Regions from separate parts of the Paenibacillus sp. cl141a genome, predicted to be linked through region 1. Evidence: riboswitches for the same ligand, from Rfam matches in the RefSeq annotation. Region 1 holds a riboswitch; each other region holds the start of a gene.
The links. A riboswitch is a leader RNA that binds a small molecule or an ion and turns the genes downstream of it on or off. The one in region 1 is predicted to bind thiamine pyrophosphate.

Region 1 (3,784 bases):
TCGTTCATCGTGCGGATACGCATCCCCGCCAATACTTCGGCCTCCGGTATATTGGGGGTGACAATCATCGCCAGCGGCAGCAAATCTTCTCTTAAAGCCTGCACCGCTTCGCTTTGCAGCAGCTCCGCTCCGCCCTTGGCGATCATCACGGGATCGACAACGACCTTCCCCCAGCCGAATGCCCGAATCCGGTCAGCAACCAGCCTAATAATCTCGGCGTTGAACAGCATGCCCGTCTTCAATGCATCTATCCCGAGGTCCGAGCCAACCGCTTCAATCTGCTCCGCAGTTGCTTCTGGCGGCAGCGGATATACGCCGTGAACCCCCAAGGTATTCTGCACCGTGATCGCGGTAATCGCCGACATGCCGTACACGCCGAGTTCCTGGAAGGTTTTCAGATCGGCCTGAATGCCGGCGCCGCCGCCGCTGTCAGACCCGGCAATCGTCAGGGCACGGGGTATGCGAGCCTCGCTCATCGTGTGCCTCCGGCAGCCGCCGCTCCCGCTTCCAGTACAGCGGCATACCCTTCCAGCGATCCTGGATGAAGCTTCGCCAGCTCGTCCAGGAAAGCGATCTGGAAGCTTCCCGGTCCCAGATCTGCCGTTTGCTCAGCAGCTTTCGCCGCCGCGGCCCCATAGAAGGCCAGACCCGCCGTACCTGCAAGCAGCAGGTTCGCTTCCACCGCGGCAAAGGCACCCAGCACCGAGGTCAGCAGGCAGCCTGCGCCGGTTACCTTCGTAAGCAGCGCATCCCCTCCAGCAATGATGCGCACTTCCGTTCCATCGGTAATCACGTCCTCTTCACCGGTAATGGCCACGATCGTGCCTAACTCGCGCGCAGCCCGCACGGCCAGCTCGGCATGATTGCTGCCTGCACTATTGCCTGCGTCTACGCCCTTGATCTCGCGGACCTCCCCGATAAGGTGAGCGACTTCAGCCGCATTTCCGCGCACGAGCGAAACCTTCACCTCGCTTAGGATCCGCAGCGCCGACTCCGTCCGAAAACGGGTTGCTCCCGCGCCGACCGGGTCCAGCAGCACCGGCACGCCATGGGCATTCGCCGATTGTCCCGCGATCATCATCGCATCCACCAGCTCGCGGTTCAGCGTGCCGATGTTCAATACGAGCGCGCCCGCGATGGCGGCCATATCCGCCACTTCCTCCGGCGCGTAAGCCATGACCGGCGACGCGCCCAGCGCGTACAAGCCGTTAGCCGTAAAATTCGTAACCACCACGTTCGTCATATTGTGAACGAGGGGGCTCGTCTGCTGTACCTTCGTTAAAAGCGCCGAAACCTCTTTTTCCCATGAACGCATTTTATATCAGCCTCTCTTCGCTATAATGGAATTCCATGTGCTTGTGAACATCGCTCTTTACAGCACCGCAGCCTCCAGCTGCACCGGCCACTCCTCCTGCTTATAAGCCATGTCCCAGAACAGATACTCCAGCTGGCAGCTCAGCATAAAATGCTCCCTCATCCGTTCCCGCTCGGCTGCCGTCGCACGCTCCGCCCATGCATCGACACGGTCGCGGAATTTGGCTGTTGCGTCTTCCCCCCGGTTTCCGTAAAAAGAAATCCAGTCGTAAAACGGATGGGAGGCATCCGGCTTCACTTCATTCAACAGCTTGCGGCCAATCTCCAGGTACGTCCATGGGCACGGCAGCAGCACGCCCATAATCTCGCCCAAACTACCCTCATGTGCTACAGTCAGCATATGACGGATGTAATGATGCGCGGACGGAGCCAGCGGATATCCTTGCAGCTCTTCATAGGTCACCCCGGCGGCTGCGCAAAAATTCTGATGCGGGTGCACCTCGCTGTGCAGAATGAATGAAATCTGTTCGTTAAAGGCTGCGATCTCTTCCCGGCTGGTCGATTTGGATATGGCTATTCCGTAAATCCGCATGTAGGCATTCAAATACTCAAAATCCTGCTTCACATAGTGAATCAGCTGTTCCCGCTCCAGATTCCCCTCGGCAATGCCTTTTACGAAGGGATGATCGAAGATTGCTTGAAAAATGCCTCCCGCCTGCTGACGGAGCGTTTGCGTGAAACTCATGTTTGTCCCCACCTCCAACATATTGAAGAGCAGGAAGTCCGTAAGACACGACTTTTCAGACAACGCTAAAAAGCCGCCCCGAAAACTGGAGCGGCTTCGTCAACAAGCCCGGGTACGCCAAAAAGCGCACCGAGACCTCATGTTCGAAGGCTCCACTTTCCTACGCTAGTACGAACTAGATCAGGTTCAAAGGGTCCAAGATACGCTCTTGTCTCAGCCGCCAACGGCTCCCCTAGTGGACTTCCTATTCTTTTGTTTAATACTGTACATAGGATTGCGGGTGGTGTCAAACGTTAACAGTTTGTGGACGGAACCTCAAGCTCGAAACCTTCCTCCGACCGCGTGATTGTGACGATGTACGGTGGCGGCTGTCTTTTCGCAAGATAAAAACGCAGGCTACCCAAACTCATTCCGGAAACACTGACGCTCGGCTGTCATATATGCCCCCGCATAATGAGTGCATAAACACAATTCAAATAAATGAAATTTAAAGGAGCGAGCGTATTTATGACAAACCAACCGAAAGCGGTTAAACCCATTCCGGATGGCTACACCTCCGTGACGCCGTGGATCATCTCAAGAAACTCCGCAGCGCTGATCGAATTCCTCAAAAAGGCTTTTCGGGCCGAAGAGATAGCCCGCGTCTATGTTGGCGATGGTGTCATCGGCCATGCCGAGGTGCGAATCGGAGATGCCGTCGTCATGATGTTTGACGCGAAGCCGGAATGGCCGGATAGCCCGGCATACCTCCGTTTGTATGTTGAGGATTGCGATGATGTGTATCGGCAAGCGCTGGCTGCAGGAGCGGTCTCCGTGACGGAGCCAACGAGCTTGTTCTTCGGCGATCGGGTGGGACGGGTACGGGACCCGTTCGGCAACTTATGGTGGGTACAGACACGAATGGAGGACCTCACTCCGGTCGAAATGGAACAGCGTGCCCAACACCCGGAATACATCAAAGCGATGACCTATGTTGCAGGGGCGGAGATCGTGGTGAAGATGCCGTAAAAAGTTGCCGTGAAGCGAGCGTTATTACAGGGAGGACATGGGTGGATTCGGTGTCCCAAGGGGATGCATGGATGGCTGCCGACCAAAACGAATGTAAAACCGCATAACTTAGAGTAGATAGCTGAGAGTACTGGTGGTCTTGGTGCTACTCCTGGTTTGGTGGGACCGCTCGTCTTGGTACTACTGCTTTATCTTGTTACTACTGATCTGTGCTACTACTGGTCTTGGTGCTACAGATCGAGGACAAGCGGACTGAGGATACGTTATTTAGCTGAATAGGCGTAATTTTTGAGAGCTAACGGACACTAGATACGTTATTCATAGAATCTGATCGCAAATAGGCACCTTTTTGAGGTAATAGGGGATCCTGTGTCCGTTAGATCTGAGAATCGGGGGTTAATCAGGATAATAAGGGAACTGGTGTCCGTTAACGAGTATCTTGGTGACTGCTGGTATTAAAATGCTACTACTGATCTTGATGCTACTACTGATCTTGATGCTACTACTGGTCTTGGTGCTACTTCTGGTCTTGGTGCTACTGCTCCAGGACTAACGGACAGAGGATACGTTATTTAGCCGAATGGGGGCCATTATCGATATTTAACGGACACCAGAGACGTTATTCATTGAATATGACGGCAAATAGGCCGATTATTGCGGTAATAAAGGATCCTGTGTCCGATAGCTCTAAGAATCGAGGGTTAATCAGGAAATAAG
Region 2 (3,784 bases), on a different contig from region 1:
AGGGAACGGCCATGAGACTGGAACCGACGGAGGCAGCGATACGCGTCATGCAACGAAATTATCCCGACTGCTTGCTTGCCGTACTTGGCGGCAGCGCGAGCTGTGGCGAATATAATGAACAATCCGATCTGGACATCATCGTCATTGAACGGGACGGATATGACTTCAGCAGGAAGACGATCGAGGCGCATGGCTGGATCGCGGAAATATTCATATTGTCTTTATCCTCCTATCGCGAATATTTCGATGAGGGAGTGCTGGCGGCGAATCCGTCTTTACAGCGGATGGTCGCCGAAGGGACGGTGCTGCGTTCGTTGCCTGAGGGAGTAGAGGTTCGGGCGGATGCCCGGCGTGATTTGAATTACGGCCCCATGCCCTTGTCGCCGAGCGATATTGCCGAATACCGCTACATCCTGACCGAGTTTTTGCTGGACTTGACAAGTCCCCGCAGAGAAGGCGAAAAATGGTTTACGGTACACAAAATAGCGTCGACTTTATGCGAATTCGTGCTGAGGGCAAACCGGGAGTGGACGGGTGAAGGGAAGATGCTGTTCCGTTTGTTCAACCGCTACAGCCCAGCCTTGGGGGATCGGCTGGAGGCAGCGCTTCTGGCGATTTATCGGGAGGATGATCCTGAGGACCTTATTGCATTGACGGAGGAAGTGCTCAGCCCGTACGGAGGCAAGCTGCTGGTCGGATATGAGGAATAATAAGCCTTGCATAAAAAAGAGGGGGTACATCAGCCGTGACGCTCGCCCGCCACAAGCAATAAGATAATAACGTGATTAACTCACGTCATTCTTTTAAATCCAGGAGGGATCTTCATGAGCGGAGCATACGGCGGCGCATGGGGCAATTCAGTAGGAACTATATTGGTTCTCTTTATCCTGCTCGTAATCATCTTGAGTGCTTGGGTTTAAACACCGTCAATATTCTTGCCTGCAATTGATAAAGGCCCGGCGCTTGCCGGGCCTTTATCTGTTGAAAAGGACCTTAAGCTTTGACTTTGGGAGATGGACTGTGCGCCGAAACCACCGCGGTCATGACCAGATGGCTGCTGTCGGATTGGATCGCATGTTGGAACGCGTCTTCGAGTGATCCGAACACCCGGGACAACGTCCCGTCCAACCGGCTGGCGTAATGAACGCTTCCACCGAATGTGCCCGCTGCCTTCGCACGATCCACTTCTGCGTAAATGACATCCATGTAATTGGCGCTCCCCAACGGGTAAAGTGCGAATTGGCAGGCCGTTTCGATATCGGCGTGTTCCCCGATATCGTGGTTTAAGCGGGTCGAATCCTCGTCCATATACGCATCGGCATCCGTATCACCCGGACAGCCGATAGAATAAGTACCGTTAAAGACCGTGTGCACGCCGCTAGCCGCGGCATGAGCGAATATCGCTCTCGTCACATCAAACACATGCTCCGCACGTCCGCGAATACAAGTGCTCACATCATCCGTTTGGATCCATACCTTTTCCGAATCCACGGAACGAAGCGCCTCCGTGATCACTTCCACGAACCGATCCGTCATGGGAAATACCGAGAACCGGCATCCCACGATCCGGCTCGTTCCGCATACAAGCTCATTCATAAATTTTTTTCCTCCCCATTGTAAAAGTCCACGCAAAAAAACCGCACCCCATGAAGAAGTGCAGTTATGCCTACGCAAAGAAATAAACATAAATGCTACACTTCCCCACGCTAGTATGATCTAGATCGGGTGATAAGGGTTAACGGCGGCCCGCCGTCTCTCAGCACATGGCACCCCTAGTACAGCCAAACATCAAATATGCAGTTGGTAATCAAGCCGGCTCCAAGAACTTCCGAAGATCAGAAGGCGAAAGGCCTGCTTCCTGTGTTATTGTATCGTTTTGCCGGCAGGTTTTCAATGGCAGGGCACCATAAAAAAACCGCCTATTCCAATCCAATGGACTGAATAGGCGGCTTATGCCGGTAATGGCTTACTTGTATACCTTCACGCGATCTTCGAGCGGCGCAAATTCTTTTTCGCCCGGATCTGCAACCGGTTTGCCGAAAGGCATTTGAGCGATCAGCTTCCAGTTTTCCGGAATGTTCCATTCGGACTTCACTTTCTCGTCGATCAACGGGTTGTAATGCTGGAGGGATGCGCCCAGGCCTTCTGCCTCGAGGGACGTCCATACCACGAACTGCAGCATGCCGTTGGATTGGTTCGACCAAACCGGGAAATTGTCGGCATACAGCGCGAACTTTTGCTGCAGGTCGGCAACTACGTTATTGTCCTCGAAGAAGAGAACAGTGCCGTATCCAGCGCGGAATGCGCCCATTTTTTCTGCTGTGGATTTGAAAGCCTCTTCGTCTCCGACAACTTCTTTCAGAATGCCTTCGGTCAGGTTCCACAGTTTGTCATGCTGTTCGCCAAGCAGGACAACGACGCGTGCGCTTTGGGAGTTGAAAGAAGACGGAGTATATTTAACGGCTTCATTAACAATCTCCTGGATGCGTTCGTCGGAAATGACCGGGTCTTTGCTGATGGCATAATGGGAACGGCGATGCTTAAGTGCTGCTGAAAAATCTTTAGACATTGAAAAAAACCTCCTGATGTAATCATGTTTGCATAAGCCTGATAACAAAGATGTCCTTTAATTCAAGCAAATATGCATGTTGAGTTGAATTGCTGTCGTTGAATTATCATTCCACATTAACTTACGTTTAGTTAGAAATAATAATTATGTTAGCATATTAATATAACTTAGAGAGATTGTCAACGCCTCGAAAGAAAGTCAATTTATATTTTTTATACCCGGTTACTGAGAATTAAATCAGCTTCTACATCCGTATGGATTTCGGGAACCGCGAATCCCAAGCGGCTCAGCCTTGGTGATATAAAGTTTTATCTCTGCGAAACTCCATATTATGAACAAATCATGAACAAATGATACTTGGATGAATAAATTAAATGATTTTGATTCTCAATTATACTTGTCGACTGAGAATGTGAATGATATAATCCATATCAGAACGCAAATGATAATCAATCTCAATGAGAATGGTTGGGGAATTGCTGACTGCCGGGAGTTCGACAGACAAACGCATAGAAGGAAGAGCCATGAAGATTAGATACTTATTCGCAGCCGTTGTGGTACTCTCGATAATCTCGTTATTTATTGGAGTTAAAGATATTTCGCCACTGGAACTGTTCTCGATGACAGAACAACAACAGCATATTATGCTTGTCAGCCGGATTCCCCGGCTTGTCAGCCTCATATTGGCGGGTGTCAGCATGAGTATCTGCGGATTGATCATGCAGCAGCTCAGCCGCAACAAGTTCGTATCGCCGACCACGGCGGGCACCATGGACTCCGCCAGATTGGGGATCTTGGTCGCCATGCTCGTCTTTACGACAAGCGGCCCGCTTATCAAAATGCTCGTGGCATTCGTATTCGCGCTGGCAGGAACCTTTATCTTCATGAAGATACTGGATCGGATCAAGTTCAAGGACGCGATCTTCATTCCGCTGGTAGGACTTATGTTCGGTAATATCATCAGTTCGGTCGCGACCTTCTTTGCCTACAAATATGATCTTATACAGAATATGTCGGCTTGGCTGCAGGGCGATTTCTCCATGATCATGAAGGGCCAATACGAAATGCTGTATCTCAGTATCCCGCTTGTGATTCTGGCTTACCTGTTTGCCAACAAGTTTACGGTAGCCGGAATGGGAGAGGAATTCGCAACCAACCTGGGACTTCATTATCGGCGAGTCGTGAACCTGGGATTGGTCATCGTTGCGCTGGTTA
Region 3 (3,784 bases), on a different contig from region 1:
TATAGTAGCCGATGCCCCGGTCTGAGCCGATCCATTCCCCGATCACCGCACCCATGACCGAATAGGTGGCCGCGATGCGGATCCCGGAGAAGATGGAGGGGAGCGCATGCGGCAGCTCCAGCTTGGTGAAGATCTGCCATGAAGTGGCTCCCGCCATCTGCATGTAATTCATCATGGTTCGGTCGGTACGCGCCAGTCCGTCCAGGGCGGCAACGGCTACGGGGAAGAAGCAGACCAGGGTAATCACGATAACCTTGGGCAGCATGCCGAAGCCGAACCAAATCATAAGGAGCGGGGCGAGAGCGATCGTCGGCACGTTCTGGCTAAGAATAAGAAGCGGATAAAGGGCAGTTTTGAGAAAAGGCACCAGATGCAGGGCCAACGAGATGACAAGGCCGATCGCCGTACCGATCATAAATCCGACCAGGGTTAATTGCAGCGTGGCCAGCGTATGCTGAAAAAGGCCGGAGGCGCCGGTGGCGGCTTCATGCCCGATAGCCGTCGGCGCTGGCAAAATATACGGCTCTATATCGAATACCGATACCGCGGCCTGCCATACCGTCAAAAAGAAAAGGACCGCCGCAGCGGGCGGCCAAACGGAGCTCCACCAGCCTTTTCTCATGGACGGTATTTCTCAGTCAGCTTATCCATGCTGATGCCGCCCGGATGGTGCGCGATTTTGACCTGGGATATGACGCTGGGACTTCCTGCTTTCACCAGCGCCTCATGCATGCGCTCAACGATCTTCAACAACTCGGAAAGCTCCCCTTCCAAGGTGGTTTCGAGCGCATGGACCTCGTATTTCACGCCCGACTCCTGAATGACCCGGATCGCTTCATCCACATAAGGAATGCTGTCGCCTCCATCCGGCGTTCTGGGTATCACTTGTATGCTCAAGAGGGTGTTTGCCATCTAAACTCATCCTTTCATGCAAGCTATATTGTAATGGAAGAGAGGCAGCCTGCCGGACAGGCCGTCTCTCTTCCAAATTAAATGCATCCTATGGTTTCTCCGGTAAAAATTCATTGGTGAAGGCGCTGTCCGCATCGAGCTCCTTCTCGAGCAGCTTGCGTTCAAACATCCAGTCCGCATACCCCGACCATACTTCGGCTTTCTGCTCGCCCCAGCGGGCGGCATCATCCTGATAGCGGGGACTTAGCCATTTCTGGCTGGCAAGAACCAGCTCGGCATCCAGCTCGGGAACGGCCTTCGTCAGCAGGGCAGCCGCATCCTCAGGATGTTGAATCGCATAGTCGTACCCTTTTGAGGTCGCCCGCATGAATGCTTTGACAAGCTCCGGGTCCTCCTGGATCAGCTTCTCGTTCGTTACGATCACCGGCGTGTAATAGTCAAGCTGCTCGGAGTAGTCCTTCACATAGATCATGTCAAGCGGCTCGTTCCGGAGCTCGGCTTCGATACCGGTCCAGGCATAGAAGATCCAGGCAAAATCAATGTCGCGTTTGACGGCCGTAAAATAATCGGCATCGCCCATGTTAACCATATTTACTTTGCTGACATCGGCGCCGTCGATCTCCATGATGGATTTCATGACGGCTTCCTCAACAGGCGAGCCCCAGCCGCCGTAGGATTTCCCTTCAAAATCGCCAGCCTTGACGATCCCCTTGTCCTTGGGGGCGGCAAAGCCGGATGTATTATGCTGAATAATCGCCGCAATGGAGACGAGCGGCAGGCCTTGGGTTCTGGCAAGCGTGACGCCTTCCTGGTAGCTGATGCCAAACGGCACCTTGCCGGATGCGACCAGCGTATCCGTTCCGCCGGCTCCCGGCTGGACGATCTGGACGTTAAGCCCTTCTTCCTCATAATACCCGAGCTCCTTGGCTGCATACAGCCCGGTGTGGTTCGTGTTGGCCGACCAATCGAGCATCAGCTGTACGTCGCGGAGCTTTTCGGCCGCCTGGCCGTCTGCGCCCTCGGTACCTGTATTTTCGTTCTTTCCGCCTGTACCGCATCCGGCCGCAACCAACAGCAGGGCGCAAGCGAGAAGCAGCGCCATCCATTTTCCCTTCTTCATCGTGTCTTCTCTCCTTTGAATTCTCTTTCTATGACCTCGTTGACTCCACAAAAAAAGCGCCCTGAATGATATCAGGACGCATGACGGCGTAAGTGTATACCACGGCAAATCATAGCTGCCGCAAACATGGACTTCCTACGCTGGCATTACCCAGATCAGGTGTAAGGGTCAGTATCATCGGATACACTCTCAGCCGGCCTAATTCCAGCTCCCCCGGGATTTATGAAGTTTCGGACGTTACACCCGTTATTATAGTCCTAACGCAAAGACCTGTCTAGTTCGAAAGGGGATGCGAACGAGGCAGGTCTTCGTATTGGACATGGCTTGTGCGGTTGGAAGAATGAACCCTGTTAACCATTCACGGGATGAAGCATTTTGATATGAACCTGTTCGTCAGCGGTTAGCGCTGGAAGAACTCAATCCATTCTCCTTCGGGACCGTGGACGAAGAAATAGCGGTACCCGTTCGGAAGCGTTACGATTTCCTCGTCAAGATGAGGTACATCCAGTCCCTGAACGCGCGCATATTCCGCTTCGATGTTATCGGTGCTGACGGCGAAATGATGGACGGTGCCCTCTGCGGGAAGCGTGTCGCTGTAACCCTGGATAAGCTCGACTTCCGTTTCGTCGCTGCCGTTAAATCCGAGGAATGCCAGCTGGATGACGCCATTGGTATGGGTAAGGCGATCCTTCAGTTCAAGTCCGACGACGGTTGTGTAAAAAGCAATCGTGGCTTCAAGGTCCCGAACGACAATGCCGACATGATCCAATCGTTTCTGTGACAAGGCTAAACACCCTTTCCGATTCATATGAGATATGAATGAAATGTTATCACATAATTCCTATACGTCAAGTGGGTCTTGAGGACGGAAAGCTTTTGGAGCGCGATGGTTTAATAGAGTAGAATCGATGGTCTTTCTTTCATTTCCTCATCTTTACTTTTAGGTGGGTAAAAAGTATCATGAGAACTATAACTATTAATTCAAAAGACCTAACAAACAAGCGTTGAAGAAAGCTTGCCTTTTGGCCGAGGAGGAATGCTTATGAGTCCAAATCCAGCAGATCATCTGTGGATTCGACTCGCCATCATATATGCATTCATTCAGATAATGACGGTTCTGTGGATGCCTGATGCTTTATTGCTTCAGCGTGTTCTAGTCATTATGGCTTCCGCTGCCGCTTCCGTCTATTTACTACGGATCAGTCGGCATTACGAGCCGCATCTTCGAAGGTTTTGGCTTATGGTAAGTGCCGGGCTGATGGCGGATGCCTCGGCTCGAATCATCGATGCTTGTTATTTTTGGCTGGGGAAAGAGAGCGCTTTCCGGACAATTTTGACTCAATTATTCTGGGGATTCGAAATCATCCTGTTTGCAAGCTCCCTCATTTATCTGTTCCGCCACGTTCAAGGTTCGTTTCGGGGAGTGCGGTTTATGCTGGATATCGTGATCGTTGGCATAACGGTCATGACGGTAGGTTGGGAATATTTCATCAAGCCTGAGCTTAACGGTTTGGCGAATGAAGCCTTGTGGGGAAAGCTGTGGGTGGACATGCTGTATCCGCTGTGCGCAACGGTGCTTATTTTCTTCACCCTGGTATTGTATTTTAACACAGGGCAGTTAAGAAAACGGGCAGTTTTCCTGATATGCCTTGGCGGGAGCATGTACATTGCCGCCGATGTTCTGCATATGTATCTCGTCGATTATAAGCATGTTGAAGTTCGTTCATACCTGTATCCGCTTTATACGTTATC
Region 4 (3,784 bases), on a different contig from region 1:
GCAGCATTAGCGGCAGGGTCGGCTTTCCGGGTTATGGTCCCTATGCCGCGTCCAAATTTGCATTGGAGGGGTTCGGCGAGAGCCTGTCCATGGAGTTGATGCCCTTTGGCATCGATGTCGTGCTGGTCCAGCCCGGTGCCTACGGCACGCCGATCTGGAATAAGAGTTTTGGGGGGCTGGCGGTCAAGGAAGGATCACCCTACAGCGATCTGCTGAAGGGCGTGCTGGATTATTCCGAGCGGACGGCCAGGGAAAGCGGGGATCCGCAGGAGGTAGCCCTTCTTGTGGCAAGCATATCGTCCATGACCAAACCGAGGTTCCGCTATACGCTGCCCCGAGGCACGCGGCTGACCGCTCGGATCAAGGGACTGCTGCCGGATCGGCTGTTTCAGCGGATCATTTACCGGCTGCTGAGCAGGCGGTAATCCTCCTTCATCCGTCGCATGTTTCGTGGACTTAGCTTATAGCGTATGCTTGGAAGGAGAAAGGAATTACCCTTTTCGGGCTGTGGAAGGGTGCAGCAAACCGAGCAGTTCTCCCATCTTCACCTTGGAGCCCGGTTCCAAGTCGCCGCGCGGAGTAAACGTGCCGTTCTCTGTCAAGAGAACGACGGTAGAGCCGAATTCAAAGTACGCAAGTTCGTCGCCGATGTCGTATTTCTTCACGCTCTCGTCGGCATAACGGATGCTGCTTACGTTCATGGCTCCGACCTTCACGACCGCAACTTCGCCGAATTCATGGGCAATATAGGTAATGAGGCGCTCGTTGCGGCTGAGCACGTTCCGGATATGGGTCATCGCAAAATCGTTCACGGGGTATACCCGGCCCTTCAAATGCTCGCTTTCCGCTTGAATGCCGGTTACCGGGGAATGTATGCGATGATAGTCGGTCGGGCTTAAATACAATACGAATGCATAACCGTTGATATAATTCTCCATTCTCGGTGACTTGGCGAGCAGCTCGCTCAGGGTATAATCCTGTCCCTTGACGCTGAGGATGGTGCCGGCGTTGACGGTACACATCGCCGAAATCGTGGCATCGACGGGGCTTATCATGGCATCGGCGGTGTCGTCTATGGCACGGAGGCCTATTTTTAACCGGCGGGAAAAGAATTCGTTCAGCGAACGGTATTCGTGGATCTCCTTCTCCGCTTCATGCGCCGGGATTTGGTAGATTCGTATAAATGCAGGTATTAGATGACGGCTCAGCCGGCTGTGGGAACAATGCCCCATGATGCGGGACAGCCACTTGCGGGAGGACAGCTCGGTCATCAGACGCAGCAATTGTTTAGCCATGTCATTCTCCTTTGTGCATAGGTGTCGGCAATAAAACGTTGGGTGGAAAAGCCAATCACTCTGATATTGACATAGAATGAGCCGGAAATCAATAAATAGCCATTTTTGAAAAAAGGTTCTTGCTAATTGGGGAACGAATGTGTATTTTAAGATTAACATGAAACCGAATAGGGAATACGGGGGCTTGAGTGAATCAGGCTGAGATTGCAGCTGCTATCCGCTGTTGACCGTTAATCTGAACTGGGTAATGCCAGCGTAGAGAATATCCGACCCTGCCTACATAGGGCCTATTTTTCCGTCTGCGCGTTTTTCCAGACGGTTTTTTGTTGTGTTTATACAAAAATAGCGGTGGAGAGGGGAATGTGTTGTTATGGGAACGTCAGTGCAGGAAAAATTGGGGGTACAGCCTAGAAAAGGGCTGCGTTTGAGCGATATTTTGGTGACGGTGCTGGTATCGCTGGTGCTCGGCGTCATTTATCACTTCTGGGGATCGGTTTACAATCTGCTGAAACCGCTGTTCTTCGAAGCGGATGAACTGTTATACGGCATGTGGTTCGCAGCGGCCACGCTCGCTTACCTGCTGATCCGCAAGCCGGGAGTGGCCATCATCGCGGAGGTGGCGGCGGCTCACGTGGAAGTGCTGTTCGGGAGCGGCTGGGGACTGACGCTGCTGCTGTACGGGCTCATTCAGGGGCTGGGCGCGGAATTGGTATTCGCGGCGTTCCGTTACCGGAGCACCTCGGCGTGGACGGTGGCGATTGCCGGTGCCGGCGCGGCGGTCGGCTCGATGGTGATGGACTTCTATTACAGCTATACCGATGATCTGCAGACCTGGATGTTCCTCGCCAAGTATGGCATGCGGGTTCTCAGCGGCGCCGTCATCGCCGGCTTGCTCATGCTGCTGCTGGCCAAAGCGTTGGATCGTACAGGCGTTACATCGCTGCTGCGCCCTGCGTCCAAGAAGGATTATGAAGCACTGGATGATCCGCGCCATGTCTAAAACCGCCGCCCGCTGGGTTTCGTCTTCAACCGCCGAGGCGGGTACGGAGCAGGCCGTGCATGTGGAGGGACTGCGCCTGAAGTATCCGGGCGAGGAGCGTTTGATGTTTAAGGACTTGTCCTTCTCGGCTGCCCGCGGGGAAAAGGTGCTGCTGCTCGGTCCGAGCGGCTGCGGCAAATCCACGCTGCTTCAGGTGCTTAGCGGAATGATTCCCCGCGCCACGGAGGTGCCGATGAAATGCGAAGCCCAGCTGGTGCCTCGCTCTTGGGGATATGTATTCCAAGATCCGGATACCCAGTTCTGCATGCCATACGTGGATGAAGAGCTGGCCTTCGTGCTGGAGAACCTCAGCGTTCCCCGCGACGAGATGAAGGAGCGGATGCAAGCCGTCCTGCATGAGGTTGGGCTTGACCTTCAGGAGCTGCATATGCCGATCAGTCATCTGTCGCAGGGGATGAAGCAGAGGCTTGCGCTGGCTTCAGCCCTTCTGCTGGAGCCGGAGGTGCTGTTCCTTGATGAGCCGTCCGCGCTGCTCGACCCGGAAGGCAGGGAGCAAATCTGGTCTGCGGTGAAGGCCGTATCGGAAGGGCGTACGCTGATTATCGTGGAGCACCGGATTGAAGAAATGGCCCAATACGTGGACCGCGTGGTGCTGTTCACCCCGGATGGCGCCATTCTGGGCGATGGTCCGCCGGCAGCGATATTCGCCGAGTATGCGCGCGAGCTTCAGGCGTATGGCATCTGGTATCCCGACGTATGGGAGGATTATGCGGAGTCTCGGGCAGGACGGGAGCTGTTTGCTCCGGTAGACGCGCCAGGCGATGAGCTGGGAAGTTTCATGCATGAGGCAGACTCATCGTACCCCCAACTCGGGGAGCCTGTCATTCGGTTAGATGATTTCCGGGGACTGCGATGGGAGAAACCGGTCGTCTCTCTTCCTTCGGCTGAGGTATACCCCGGAGATTTCATTGCGGTGATCGGGCCGAACGGCGCAGGCAAAAGCTCGCTGCTGCTCAGTTTGATGGGGCTCCTGCGCGCCGAAGGGACCTATGTGCTTTGCGGGGAGGAGGTTATCCAGGGCAAGCGCAGGAAAGTGCGGAAGAAGAGAGAGCGGCAGCTGCACCAAATCGGATTCGTGTTTCAGAATCCGGAGCTTCAGTTTCTGACGGAACGGATTGGCGATGAGGTGATGTACTCGCTGCTGGTGGACCATATGCCGCCGGATGAAGCGAAGGCACGGGCCGACCGCTGCCTGGAACGCTTTGGGCTGGACGGCATGGATAACAGGCACCCGTACCAGCTCTCGACAGGCCAGAAGCGCCGGCTGAGCGTTGCCACGGCCATGGCAAGGCAGCCGGCCGTCCTGCTCCTGGATGAACCGACCTTCGGACAGGATGCGCGGAACACGTTCGCGATTCTGGAGATGTGCGAACGGCTGCGCCGCGCCGGAACCGCCATTCTCATGGTGACCCATGAAATGGAGATCGCG

Region 2: linked by a shared signal. The riboswitch ahead of BMX45_RS00905 (YkoF family thiamine/hydroxymethylpyrimidine-binding protein) and the one ahead of tenA (thiaminase II) in region 1 are both predicted to bind thiamine pyrophosphate.
Region 3: linked by a shared signal. The riboswitch ahead of BMX45_RS13200 (ABC transporter substrate-binding protein) and the one ahead of tenA (thiaminase II) in region 1 are both predicted to bind thiamine pyrophosphate.
Region 4: linked by a shared signal. The riboswitch ahead of BMX45_RS05525 (ECF transporter S component) and the one ahead of tenA (thiaminase II) in region 1 are both predicted to bind thiamine pyrophosphate.

Annotation. Positions count from the first base shown of each region.
Region 1 covers NZ_FNZO01000005.1:472,688-476,471, forward strand. The annotation lists gene thiD (bifunctional hydroxymethylpyrimidine kinase/phosphomethylpyrimidine kinase) at 1-476, opposite strand, end outside; gene thiM (hydroxyethylthiazole kinase) at 473-1,315, opposite strand; gene tenA (thiaminase II) at 1,373-2,059, opposite strand; TPP riboswitch at 2,200-2,303, opposite strand; gene BMX45_RS17420 (VOC family protein) at 2,567-3,067, shown strand.
Region 2 covers NZ_FNZO01000001.1:185,666-189,449, forward strand. The annotation lists gene BMX45_RS00895 (nucleotidyltransferase domain-containing protein) at 12-710, shown strand; gene BMX45_RS00900 (hypothetical protein) at 825-920, shown strand; gene BMX45_RS00905 (YkoF family thiamine/hydroxymethylpyrimidine-binding protein) at 994-1,596, opposite strand; TPP riboswitch at 1,682-1,784, opposite strand; gene BMX45_RS00910 (nitroreductase family protein) at 1,967-2,569, opposite strand; gene BMX45_RS00915 (ABC transporter permease) at 3,094-3,784, shown strand, end outside.
Region 3 covers NZ_FNZO01000004.1:92,983-96,766, reverse strand. The annotation lists gene BMX45_RS13210 (ABC transporter permease) at 1-622, opposite strand, end outside; gene BMX45_RS13205 (MTH1187 family thiamine-binding protein) at 619-912, opposite strand; gene BMX45_RS13200 (ABC transporter substrate-binding protein) at 1,001-2,032, opposite strand; TPP riboswitch at 2,148-2,257, opposite strand; gene BMX45_RS13195 (VOC family protein) at 2,433-2,816, opposite strand; gene BMX45_RS13190 (GGDEF domain-containing protein) at 3,075-3,784, shown strand, end outside.
Region 4 covers NZ_FNZO01000002.1:96,336-100,119, forward strand. The annotation lists gene BMX45_RS05515 (oxidoreductase) at 1-425, shown strand, start outside; gene asd (archaetidylserine decarboxylase) at 492-1,295, opposite strand; TPP riboswitch at 1,462-1,574, shown strand; gene BMX45_RS05525 (ECF transporter S component) at 1,666-2,295, shown strand; gene BMX45_RS05530 (ABC transporter ATP-binding protein) at 2,288-3,784, shown strand, end outside.